DNA from 2 places in the Gulosibacter sp. ACHW.36C genome. Region 1 is predicted to be linked to the other one. Evidence: predicted binding sites of a transcription regulator. Region 1 holds the regulator's gene; the other holds the start of a gene.
The links. Region 1 encodes LexA, which represses DNA repair genes until DNA is damaged. Its sites were predicted from a motif close to TCGAACANNTGTTCGA; they were not measured.

Region 1 (5,655 bases):
TCGCGAACTTTGATGCCCGTGGGGTGCTCATCTCTGCCGCGGCCGTCGCCCAACTGCACCCTGGTGGCAGTCGCGTGAGCAGTGGCGCTGTCAGCGACGCAATGCGAATGGAAGTGGCGCTCTCAGCGACACCGCGCAAATGTCAGTGGCGCCGTCAGCGACAATAGGCGCGATGCTGACAGCGCCAGTTGTCGCTGACAGCGCCGCTGAGCGCGACGAGGCCCCAATGGGGCGGCGCAGGCCGCCTTCGAGGAACGGAAAGGCGCTCGCCTGCTACAGCGTGCGGAGCCAGTTGCGCAGCAGCGCGATGCCCGCCTCGCCCGACTTTTCGGGGTGGAATTGGGTCGCCGTGAGCGGGCCGTTCTCGACCGCGGCGATGAAGCGCTCGCCATAGGTCGAGTAGGTGCGCAGCGGGCCCTTCACGCCCGGCAGAATCTCGGGGATCTCGAGTTCGGTCGCGGCGTACGAGTGCACGAAGTAGAACCGCTCGGATTCGATGCCCGCGAATAGCTGCGAGCCCTCGGGCACCTCGACGGTGTTCCAACCCATGTGCGGCAGCCGCGGCGAGCGCAGTTCGCGCACGACGCCGGGCCACTCGCCGAGGCCGGGCGTGCCCGCGGCCGAATCGTTGGCGTCATCGTTCCACCAGAACTCATCGGCGTTGCGGGCGTGGATGCGCTCGGTCTCTTCGCGCTCGAGCTGCGGCGCGTTCGGATCGGCGCTCGTACCCTCGACCCCGTGCGCGAACAGCACCTGCATGCCGACGCAGATGCCGAGCACGGCGCGGCCACCCGCGAGGCGGCTGCCCACGATGCGCGGGCCGTCGGCCTTCGCGAGGCCGTCCATGACGCTCGCGAAGCTGCCGACGCCCGGCACGAGGAGGCCGTCAGCCTCGAGCGCCTTGTCGCGGTCGGCGGTGAGCTCGACGTCGGCGCCGGCCGCCTCGAGCGCCTTGACCGCCGAGTGCACGTTGCCGAAGCCGTAGTCGAAGACGACGACGTTCGGCCGGGCGCCGGTCACAGGGCACCCTTGGTGGAGGGAATGCCGTCGACCTCGGGGTCGAGTCGCTTCGCGGCACGGAAGGCGCGGGCGAATGCCTTGAACTCGGCCTCGGCGATGTGGTGCGGATCGCGCCCGCCGAGCACGCGCAGGTGCACGGTCAGCCCGGCGTGGAACGTGATCGCCTCGAACGTGTGGCGCACCATCGAGCCGGTGAAGTGGCCGCCGATGCGGTGAAACTCGAAGCCCTCGGGCTCGCCCGAGTGCACGAGGAACGGCCGGCCCGAGATGTCGACGACGCACTGCGCGAGCGCCTCGTCGAGCGGCACGAGGGCGTCGCCGTAGCGCGCGATGCCGCGCTTGTCGCCGAGGGCCTCGCGGATCGCCTCGCCGAGCACGATCGCGGTGTCTTCGATGGTGTGGTGCTCGTCGATGTGCACGTCGCCCTTTGCCTCGATCGTGAGATCGGTGAGCGAGTGCTTCGCGAAAGCGGTGAGCATGTGGTCGTAGAACGGCACCGAGGTGTTGATATTCGAGGCGCCGGTGCCGTCAAGATTGAGGCTCAGGCGGATGCTTGACTCGCTCGTGGCGCGTTCGACGGTGGCGGTACGGGGTTCGGTCATGCGCTGACTCCTTCGGAACCAGTGAGCTGCAGCTCGGGTCGGGCGGCGGTGATCTCGGCGAGGGCCGAGAGGAACGCGTCGGTTTCGGACTCGGTGCCGGCGGTGACGCGGATGCAGTCGGCGGGGCCGGTGTTGCGAATCAGGATGCCGCGGCGCACGAACTCCTCGAACATTTCGGCGGGGTCGGCGACGCCGCCGATGAGCACGAAGTTCGCGTCGGAGCGGTACGGGCGGTAGCCAAGCGCGGCGGCTTCGTCGACGATGCGGTCGCGCTGGCTGCGGATGCGGTCGACCTGCGCGAGCATCGTGTCGCGGTGCTCGAGCGCCGCGATCGCCGCGGCCTGCGTGATCGCCGAGAGGTGGTAGGGCAGGCGCACGAGCCGCACGGCGTCGGCAACGGCCGGGTCGGCGGCAAAGTAGCCGAGGCGCACGCCGGCGAAAGCGAAGGCCTTCGACATGGTGCGAGAGATGACAAGCCGCGGGCGCCCCTCGAGCAGGCTCAGCGCAGTGGGCGCACCGTCATGACGGAACTCGGCGTACGCCTCATCGACGATGACGATGCCGTCGGTCGCGTCGTAGGCGGCCGCGATGGTGTCGAGGTCGAGCGGGGTGCCCGTGGGGTTGTTCGGCGTGCAGAGCAGCACGACGTCGGGACGCTCGGCCTCGATAGCTGTGCGCACGCGTTCGGGGGTGAGTTCGAAGTTCTCGTCGCGCGGTGCTGCGACCCACTCGCTACCGACGCCCTTCGCGAGCAGCGGGTACATCGAATAGGTCGGGGCGAAGCTCATGATCTTGCGGCCGGCGCCGGCGAAGGCCTGGAGCAGCTGCTGCAGCACCTCGTTCGAGCCGTTTGCGGCCCAGATGTGCGCGGGGGTGAGCCCGTGGCCGAGGTAGTCGGCGAGGCGCTCGCGGAGCTCGGTGAATTCGCGGTCGGGGTAGCGGTTGAGCCCCGGCAGGGTGAGCGAGATGCGCTGGATGATCGACAGCGCGACGGCCTCCGGCACCGAGAATGGATTCTCGTTGACGTTGATGGTGATCGGCAGCGCGTCCTGTGGCGCGCCGTACGGCGTCAGCCCACGCAGGTCGTCGCGAATCGGGAGGTCTTCGAAGCTCGTCACCCCCTTATCTTAGGCACCCGGAAACCACCGCGGGCGCCGCCTCCGGAAGGGGTGGCTGCGGCGCCCGGCACGGAAATGGTGGTGGTGCGTGGCTTCCGGACCGCGGCCGTGTCCGCGGCCCGGAAATCTGTGGGGTCTAGTAGTTCGGCAGCGCGAGCTCTTGGCCGGCCTGCACCGAGGAGCTCTCGAGCAGGTTGAGGCGCATGATCTCGTGCACGACGTCGCGCACGTCGTGGCCGTCGGCGATGTCGTCGGCGATGCTCCAGAGCGTCTCGCCCGCGAGCACCGTGTGGTGTTCGAACGTGGTTGCGGATGCGCTGCTCGTGTTCGAGGCGAGCGCGGCGGGAACCTGGGCGATGCCAACCCCGATGCCGAGGGCAACTGGAGCGAGCAGAACGGCGCCGAGCAGGCGACGACCACGGCTCGTGAGCCGCAGGCGGGGCTGCGCGGTGGCGCTGGTGCGTGCAGTGAGAGCAGTCATGTTGGTCGCTTCCTTTCGACGTGCATGCGAAGCGCATGCGAACATCTGTTTCGAATATAGATTCGACTTGTTCGAAAAGCAAACACTTTCTCGAAAATGAGGGCGACACGCTCGAAAAGATGTTTGAGTCCGGTGCTGATGCCACGTAGGGTGACTTCAACGGAACACAGCTGACCACGGGCCTACGACATGGCCGCGTGACCACCACCTCAGGAGGGCCGATGGCCAAGCAGATCAAGCCCCTGTCGGACACACAACAGCGCATTCTCTCGTTCATCGCGACGTTCCAGAACAGCAATGGCTTCGCCCCGAGCATCCGAGAGATCGGCGACACCGTGGGCCTGATCAGCTCCTCGTCGGTGGCCTATCAGCTCAACCAGCTCGAGAAGCGCGGCTACATTCGCCGCAACGCGAACCAGGCCCGCACCATCGAGCTGCTCGTGAACGTCGCCATCGACGAGGTCGAACCGAGCATCACGCCCGGCCCCACCGCGCTCGTGCCCCTCGTCGGGCGCATCGCGGCCGGCGTGCCGATCACGGCCGAGCAGCAAGTCGAAGAGGTCTTCCCGCTCCCCCGCCAGGTCGTCGGCGACGGCGAGCTGTTCCTACTGCTCGTGTCGGGCGACTCGATGATCGACGCCGCGATCTGCGACGGCGACTGGGTCGTCGTGCGACAGCAGCCAACCGCGAACAACGGCGACATTGTGGCCGCAATGCTCGACGGCGAGGCCACCGTGAAGGTGTTCCGCCAGCGCGACGGCCACACCTGGCTGCTGCCGCGCAACTCGAACTACGAGCCGATCCTCGGCGACGAGGCGACGGTGCTCGGCAAGGTCGTCGCGGTGCTGCGCTCGGTCTAGCCGCTCGCCCTAGTTCGTTGTCGTACTAGTTGTCGTAGTCGACCCGCGGCAGGCTCAGCACCCGTTCGGTCGACTCCTCGACGCGGGCGCGCGGCTTGTGCCGCACCGTGGGCTTCTTGCCCTCGGGCGCCGAGCGGCCGGCGACTCTGAACTCTTCGAACAGGCCCATCTGGTCGGGATGCACGCGGGCGCGCAGGTGCGTGCCGTCGGTGTCGTGCAGCTCGCGCAGCACGCCGCCCTGGTCGTGCAGCATCGACACGAGATCGCCGCGCTGGTACGGCACGACGAGTTCGACCTCGATCTCGCGCATCGGCAGCATCTCGGCGATGCGCTCCTGCAGCTCCTCGACGCCCTCCCCCGTGCGCGCCGAAACGAACACCGAGTTCGGCTCAAGGGCACGCAGCATGAGGCGCGTGTCGGCGTCGATGAGGTCGGCCTTGTTGAAGGCAATGAGCTCGGGCACGTCGCGCGAGTCGATCTCGGAGATGACCTCGCGCACCGTGCGAATCTGGCCCGCCGGGTCGGGGTGACTCGCGTCGACCACGTGCACGAGCACATCCGAATCGGCCACCTCTTCGAGCGTCGAGCGGAACGCCTCGACGAGCTGGTGCGGCAGGTTGCGCACGAAGCCGACGGTGTCGGCGAGCGTGTACGGCCGGCCCTCGGGCGTCTCGGTGCGGCGCACCGTCGCGTCGAGCGTCGCAAACAGCTGGTTCTCGACGAGCACGCCAGCGCGCGTGATGCGGTTGAGCAGCGACGACTTGCCCGCGTTCGTGTAGCCGGCGATCGCCACTGAGGGCACGAGGTTGCGACCGCGCTCGGCGCGCTTCGTGTCGCGCGAGGTCTTCATGCCGGCGATCTGGCGGCGCAGTCGCGCCATGCGGGTGTGGATGCGGCGGCGGTCGAGCTCGATCTTCGTCTCACCGGGGCCGCGCGAGCCCATACCTGCGCCGGCCGAACCGACCTGGCCACCGGCCTGTCGCGACATCGACTGACCCCAACCGCGCAGGCGCGGCAGGAGGTACTCGAGTTGCGCGAGTTCGACCTGCGCCTTACCCTCGCGGCTCTTGGCGTGCTGGCTGAAGATGTCGAGGATGACGGCGGTGCGGTCGATGACCTTCACCTTCACCTGGTCCTCGAGTGCGCGGCGCTGCGAGGGGGCGAGCTCGGTATCGGCGACGACGGTGTCGGCGCCAACCGAGCGGACGATGTCGGCGAGCTCCTCGACCTTGCCGCGCCCGAGATAGGTCGAGGCGTCGGGATGCGGGCGTCGCTGCAGGATGCCGTCGAGCACGGCCGCGCCGGCCGTCTCGCAGAGCGCGGCGAGCTCGTGCATCGAGTTCTCGGCGTCTTCGATCGTGCCGGCGGCGTAGACGCCGATGAGCACGACCTTCTCGAGGCGCACTTGGCGGTACTCGACCTCGGTGACGTCCTCGAGCTCGGTCGAGAGGCCGTCGACGTGCTGGAGCGATCGGCGCTCCTCGCGGTCGAGCTGGAGGCCGTCGGCATCACTGTGCGAGATGGTGTCGTCGTTCTGGAGCGCGCTGGCGCGCCGCTCGTCGTGGAACATCGTC
Region 2 (5,655 bases), 1.4 Mb from region 1:
ACCCGAAGCGAGCGGAGCCGCAGCGTGACCAGCATCCTCATTGTCGAAGACGAGGCGCGTATTCGCGCGTTCATTACCAAGGGGCTCAAGGCGGCCGGATACGCGGCGGTCGGCGTCGCGACGGGGCGCGAGGGTATCGATCACGGGCTGAGCGAGGAGTTTGACCTCATCGTGCTCGACATCGGTCTGCCCGACATCGATGGTTTCGACGTGCTCGATCAGCTGCGCGGCTCGGGCGTGCGCACGCCCGTGATTGTGCTGACCGCGCGCACCTCGGTCGACGACACCGTGCAGTCGCTCGAGACCGGGGCCGATGACTACATGCCGAAGCCGTTCCGTTTCGAGGAGCTGCTCGCCCGCGTGCGGCTGCGGCTGCGCGCGACGGCGGATGCGCCGGGCTCAGCCGCCGCGGCGAGTGCGACCTCGCTCGAGCACGGTGGCGTGCGCCTCGATCTGCGCACTCGGCGAGTGACCGTCGACGGCGCCGAGGTTGAGCTGTCGGCGCGGGAGTTTTCGCTCGCGCAGGAGCTGCTCGAGCATGCCGGGCAGGTGCTCACGCGCGAGCAGTTGCTGTCGCGGGTGTGGGGCTATGACTTTGACCCGGCGTCGAATGTCGTCGATGTCTACATTCGCTACCTGCGCCGCAAGCTCGGCAGCGAGCGCATCGAGACCGTTCGCGGGGTTGGCTACCGGCTCGCGTCGCGCTCGTAGGCGGCGCTAGTCGTCCCATTCGTCGTCATCGTCGTCCCACTCGTCGTCATCCCACTCATCATCGTCATCGTCGTCGTAGCTGCCGCCCGACCCCGACCCGCTCTCGGGTTGAATCGGTTGTGCCGGCGCCGGGTTGACGGGCTGCGGCTGGGGCAGCGAGCCGGAATCGTCGGATGGGTCAGGTGTGCCAGTCGGTGTTGCGGTCGGCGTCGCCGAGGAAGTCGCCGAGGAAGTCGAAGTCGGGATCGGGGTGCCGCTCGCGGGAATCGTCACGGCGTCGCCGACTTCCTGCTGCTGGTCGCTGTTCGCCATCGCGATGCCCGAGAAGGCGAGCAGCGCGAGCACGAGCACGGATGCGGCAGATAGCAGCACGGGGGCGAGGCGGTGCATGGCGGATCTCCTAGTTGGTCTCGGGATGCTGCGAGCGTAGCCAGCGCGCCGAGTCGCCCGTATGAGGCAGAGATGAGAGAACTCTCATGTTCACACGAGTCGGACGTTGGGTGCGTCGGTCTCGTTCCAGCGGAATAGCACCAGGTCCCAGAGCCCCGGGCGCTTGCGAGAGGGATCGATGAGCCCGTTTGCACCGATCTCGAGGAGGCGGTCGCGCACCGCCCAGGACGTCGGCGTTCCTCCGGTGGCGACGAGGTCTTGCCAGGGCGTGATCGCGTCAGCAAGATCGATGCCGGCCGCCGTGAGTGCGTCCGGATCGCGCAGATCGACGATGCCGGACGCCTCGACTTCGACCTCGACGATCTCGAGCGTCACCGACCGGGCGTCTTTGTGCGCGACCATCGCGGCTTCGACACCTTAGGAGACGAACTCAGATACAGCGTCGGCTCGTGCGCCCTCGAGTACCGTCCTGCCGAACGCGAGCCGGCGATCGCGAACTCACGGAAGCGAGGACCAATTGCTCGGTAGAAGGTTCCCCGAATTGCCGAACCGAAGGTCGAGTCGATGCTTGCCACCTGCCCAGCATGCCATCTCGCGCGAATCGCGAGATCCGCAGGCGATGCTCGATCAACGCCGCATCGGTGACGAACTCCGGCTTCCTCAAGACGAACTCCGGCATTGCTAAGACGAACTCCGGCAACATTAGAACGGCGCGGGGTCGTTGATCGCGTCATAGCTCTGGTTGTCGACGGGTTTGAAGATCGGTCCGACTGGTCTTGGTTCGACGGTGACCCATTCGCCGCGCGGGGTTCGCCACCTGACTTTGCCGCCACCGAGTTGCTCGCACGCCCACGGACGCTGATGTTTCAGCGTGTGGTGTTTTGGGCAGAGGTGTCCCAGGTTTTCGACATCGGTGTTGCCGCCCGCGGCCCACGGTTTCGTGTGATCAAGTTCGCTTTGATGTGCGGGTCTGCGGCAGCCCGGGAATAAACACACTTGGTCCCTGGCTTGCAGGAATCTGCGCATCGATGGGGTCGGGGTGCGGGTATCGACGGTCAACACGTGCCCGGTGATCGGGTCGGTGAAGATTCGTTGGAAGCACTTCGCCTTTGAGACCATGTCGCGGGCCTCGGTCATGCTGACCGGCATCATCCCGTTCAGTGTCGCGACATCACGCGGTGCGTCCGGGTTGAGGAGGTTCAGGACCGGGATGACGATGCTCACCGTCGCGGTCACGCGCGAGTGGCCCTTGGCGTCGTACTCGCGCATGCTCTGCGGCGTCGTGGTGAGGAAGGTCTCGACGAACAGGTCGGCCATCAGCTGGCGCACCGTGCGGGGGTCTTCGATGAACTCGGCGTCTGCAGCAGAGAGTGCTTCCCCGCGTGCTTGTGCGTCGCGGACGCGGCGCCGGTGTTCGTCGGCCTCGGTCACGTGCTCCTCACGGAGCGCTTTGGCTTGCTGCTGCATGAGGTCGTACATCGCGTGGGCCTGCAGCGTTGGGATGTCGGCGGTGATGCGCGACATGCCGAACTCGCGGTCCTCGATCTTGACGTGGCGGGCCTGGTATTCGTGCTCGAACGCGGCCTCAAACTCTTCGGCCCCGAGTTCGGCGGCGAGTTTGCGGGCGTAGGTGTCGGTCGCGGCGACGGTCTCGCCCGTCGCGAACTCGAGCACCTTGGTCGCGTAGTCATCGCGGCGCCCGTCGGGCACGATGCCCGCATGCCGCAACAGCGCGCGAGCATGCCGCATCGTCACCGCCGCCTCGCGGAGTGGGTCGAGCCACACAACAAAATCGGTACCCAGTCGATGCGCGTCATACGCCCGGTTCAGGAGCGCGGTGTCGGACTCGTTCGTGTGAATCCCGAACTCCGCCACGATCGACCGCAGGTTCAACCGCAGCAAATCGTCCGGGCTCGCGACCGAGGAACGTTCCTGCAGTTGCGCGTGCGTCCGGTGCTCTGCGACCGCGTAGGCCTGCGCGAGGCCAATCATCTTCATGTACGCGCCGACTTGTTCAAGTTTCGCCCCGTTCAACACCATGCCCTCAATCGCCGCGAGCGCGTCATTGAGCCCGTCGGTCTCGGGTGGCGGCGTGGTGCCGTCTGGTCGGTGCTTTGGTGTGCGACGGCTCGGCTCGTCAGGAGCAGCGCCTGTGCCGGGCGGGGGCGTGGTGCCGTCTGGCCGCTGCTTCGGTACACGACGAATCGGCTCATCAGCATCAGAGCCTCGTGGGGGAGTCGTTGCGGTCATCGGGCGTCACCTCCTCGAAGGTGCGTCAATGGGGGAACCGTTATAGCAAGTATATACGCATCGATGAAAAATCAGAAGGGAACATATGTGCGAATGTTGCTTGCTTGGATGTTCGATTGTTCGAGCCTTGGTGGGCCGGTTTTCGACCTAGGTTCACTCTTTCACGAGCCACCGACATTGCTGTGGTGGCCTGTCTGAAACTGGTAGTCGTGGGGGCTCTTCCCATATCAAGAGGACCACGAGCCACCGACACAACTGACGGCTTTGGAACGCGCTGGGATCCTTCGCCAGGGCGGTTCTGCAGGGGCCCACACTCTGTGAACAAACCAAACTCGTCGTCGACAGCTAGCCCCTCACTGAGGACCTAGTGCTCGCGCCCGGTTGTTGCCATCCGACGATCTAGGAATGGTGGTACGCCGAGCCCAAGCCCGAGCCCAGACTCGCGCCCATCCGCGCCCCGCTACAGCCGCCCAGCCTTCTTCAGCTCCAGGTACCGATCGGCCACTCGCGGCGGCAGCTCATACGGCGTCGCGGTAATGGTGTCGACGCCGAGCTGACCGAGGGCGCGGCGGACGCGCTGCGCATCCAGCATTGACCGTTCGGCGGCGGCGGCGCGGAAAACGGTGTCGCGCTCGCTGAGATCCTGCGCGGCCTCGGCCACCTCGGGATCGGTCACCGAAGCCACCAGCACGAGATGTCGCTGCGCAAGCTCGGGCACGGCCTCGAGCAGCGCGCGCGACGAACCCTCGTTGTCGGCGGTCGTGAGCAGCACAACGAACGCACGGTGCGTCGTCACCTCGCGCACGAGCTTCGGCACGTCGAGCCAGTTCATCTCGAGCAGCTCGGGCTCGACATTCGCCATGGCATCGGTGATCTTCGCAAGCACGGTAGGCCCGCTCGCCCCCTGCACGCGCGCCCGCACGCGCTGGTCGTACGAAACGAGATCAACCCGGTCGCCGGCCCGCGTCGCCAGCGCAGCGAGCAGCAACGCCGACTCGATCGCGGTGTCGAGCCGCGTCTCGTCGTCGATGCGCGCGGCCGAGGTGCGGCCCGAGTCGATGATGATTACGACGCGGCGATCGCGCTCCGGCCGCCAGGTGCGCACGACGAGCTCCTGCTGCCGCGCGGTCGCCCGCCAGTCGATCGAACGCACATCGTCGCCACGCACGTACTCGCGCAGCGAATCAAACTCGGTGCCCTGGCCACGCACCTGCAGGGTCGTCTGCCCATCCAGCTCGCGCAGTCGCTGCACGCGCGACGCGAGGTGCCGGCGCGAATTAAAGGGCGGCAGGATGCGCACGCGACCGGCCGACTTCAGCGTCGCCTGCCGTGCCACCAACCGCAGCGGCCCCCACGACCGCACAACGACGACCTCGCTGCGCCGGTCGCCTCGGCGCCACGGCTTTAAGTCGGTCGTGACCGCGCGCCGCTCGCCGGCGGGGATGCGCACGCGCTCGCGCATCCGCGGGGCACCGGCCGAGGGCTCCCAGGCATCGCGCACCTGCGCGTTCAGCGTGCGCCCGGCGAGGTTCGTGAGCAGCAGCGTCGACGACACCGTCTCGCCAAGCCGCACCCGCTCGGGCAGTTCGCGCGCAATTGAGATGCGCCGGGCGGGCGTCGCGAGCAGCCAGTCGATGACGCCGAGCAGCAGCCACACCAGCAGCACAATGCCGAGCGTGCCCAGCGCGCTGCCGGCGGTCGTGCCGAACAGCATGATGGGCAGCGCCCCGAGCAGGAGCAAGCCGACGTAGATACCGCTAAGTGCCATGACGAAAACTAGATCGGAACCTGCACCTGCTGCATGATCGACCGCAGCACGGAGTCGGCCGAAACCCCCTCGAGCTCGGCCTCGGGCTCGAGCACGATGCGGTGGCGCCAGGTCGGCAGCAGCATCCGCTGCACGTGGTCGGGGGTCACAGCGGGGTGGCCGTAGAGGTACGCGCTCGCCTTCGCGACGCGCAGCAGCGCCGTCGCGCCACGGGGCGAAACGCCCATGCGTACCGAGGGCGATTGCCGCGTCGCGCGAGCGAGGTCGACGACGTACGCGAGCACATCCCCGCTCACCTGCACCCGCTGCGCCTGCGCGCGGGCCTGCTGCAGCTCGCTCGCGCCGAGCACGCGCTGCACACCGACCGAGCCGAGGTCGCGCGGGTTGAAGCCGGCGGCGTGGCGCCGCAGCACCTCGATCTCGGCGTCGCGCGGCGGCAGGTCGAGCACGAGCTTGAGCAGAAAGCGGTCGAGCTGCGCCTCGGGCAGCGTATAGGTGCCCTCGTACTCGATCGGGTTCATCGTTGCCGCCACCAT

Region 2: M3M28_RS01850 (HNH endonuclease signature motif containing protein) is a predicted target of LexA. The motif match lies at 3,429-3,444, and genes of this name have one in related genera.

What each region holds. Positions count from the first base shown of each region.
Region 1 is NZ_CP097160.1:1,781,900-1,787,554, forward strand. It holds gene M3M28_RS08260 (imidazole glycerol phosphate synthase subunit HisH) at 274-1,020, opposite strand; gene hisB (imidazoleglycerol-phosphate dehydratase HisB) at 1,017-1,622, opposite strand; gene M3M28_RS08270 (histidinol-phosphate transaminase) at 1,619-2,740, opposite strand; gene M3M28_RS08275 (LysM peptidoglycan-binding domain-containing protein) at 2,877-3,221, opposite strand; gene lexA (transcriptional repressor LexA) at 3,443-4,081, shown strand; gene hflX (GTPase HflX) at 4,107-5,655, opposite strand, start outside.
Region 2 is NZ_CP097160.1:425,894-431,548, forward strand. It holds gene M3M28_RS01830 (sensor histidine kinase) at 1-28, shown strand, start outside; gene M3M28_RS01835 (response regulator transcription factor) at 25-711, shown strand; gene M3M28_RS01840 (hypothetical protein) at 718-1,101, opposite strand; gene M3M28_RS01845 (RES family NAD+ phosphorylase) at 1,192-1,476, opposite strand; gene M3M28_RS01850 (HNH endonuclease signature motif containing protein) at 1,804-3,351, opposite strand; gene M3M28_RS01855 (DUF58 domain-containing protein) at 3,812-5,119, opposite strand; gene M3M28_RS01860 (AAA family ATPase) at 5,128-5,655, opposite strand, start outside.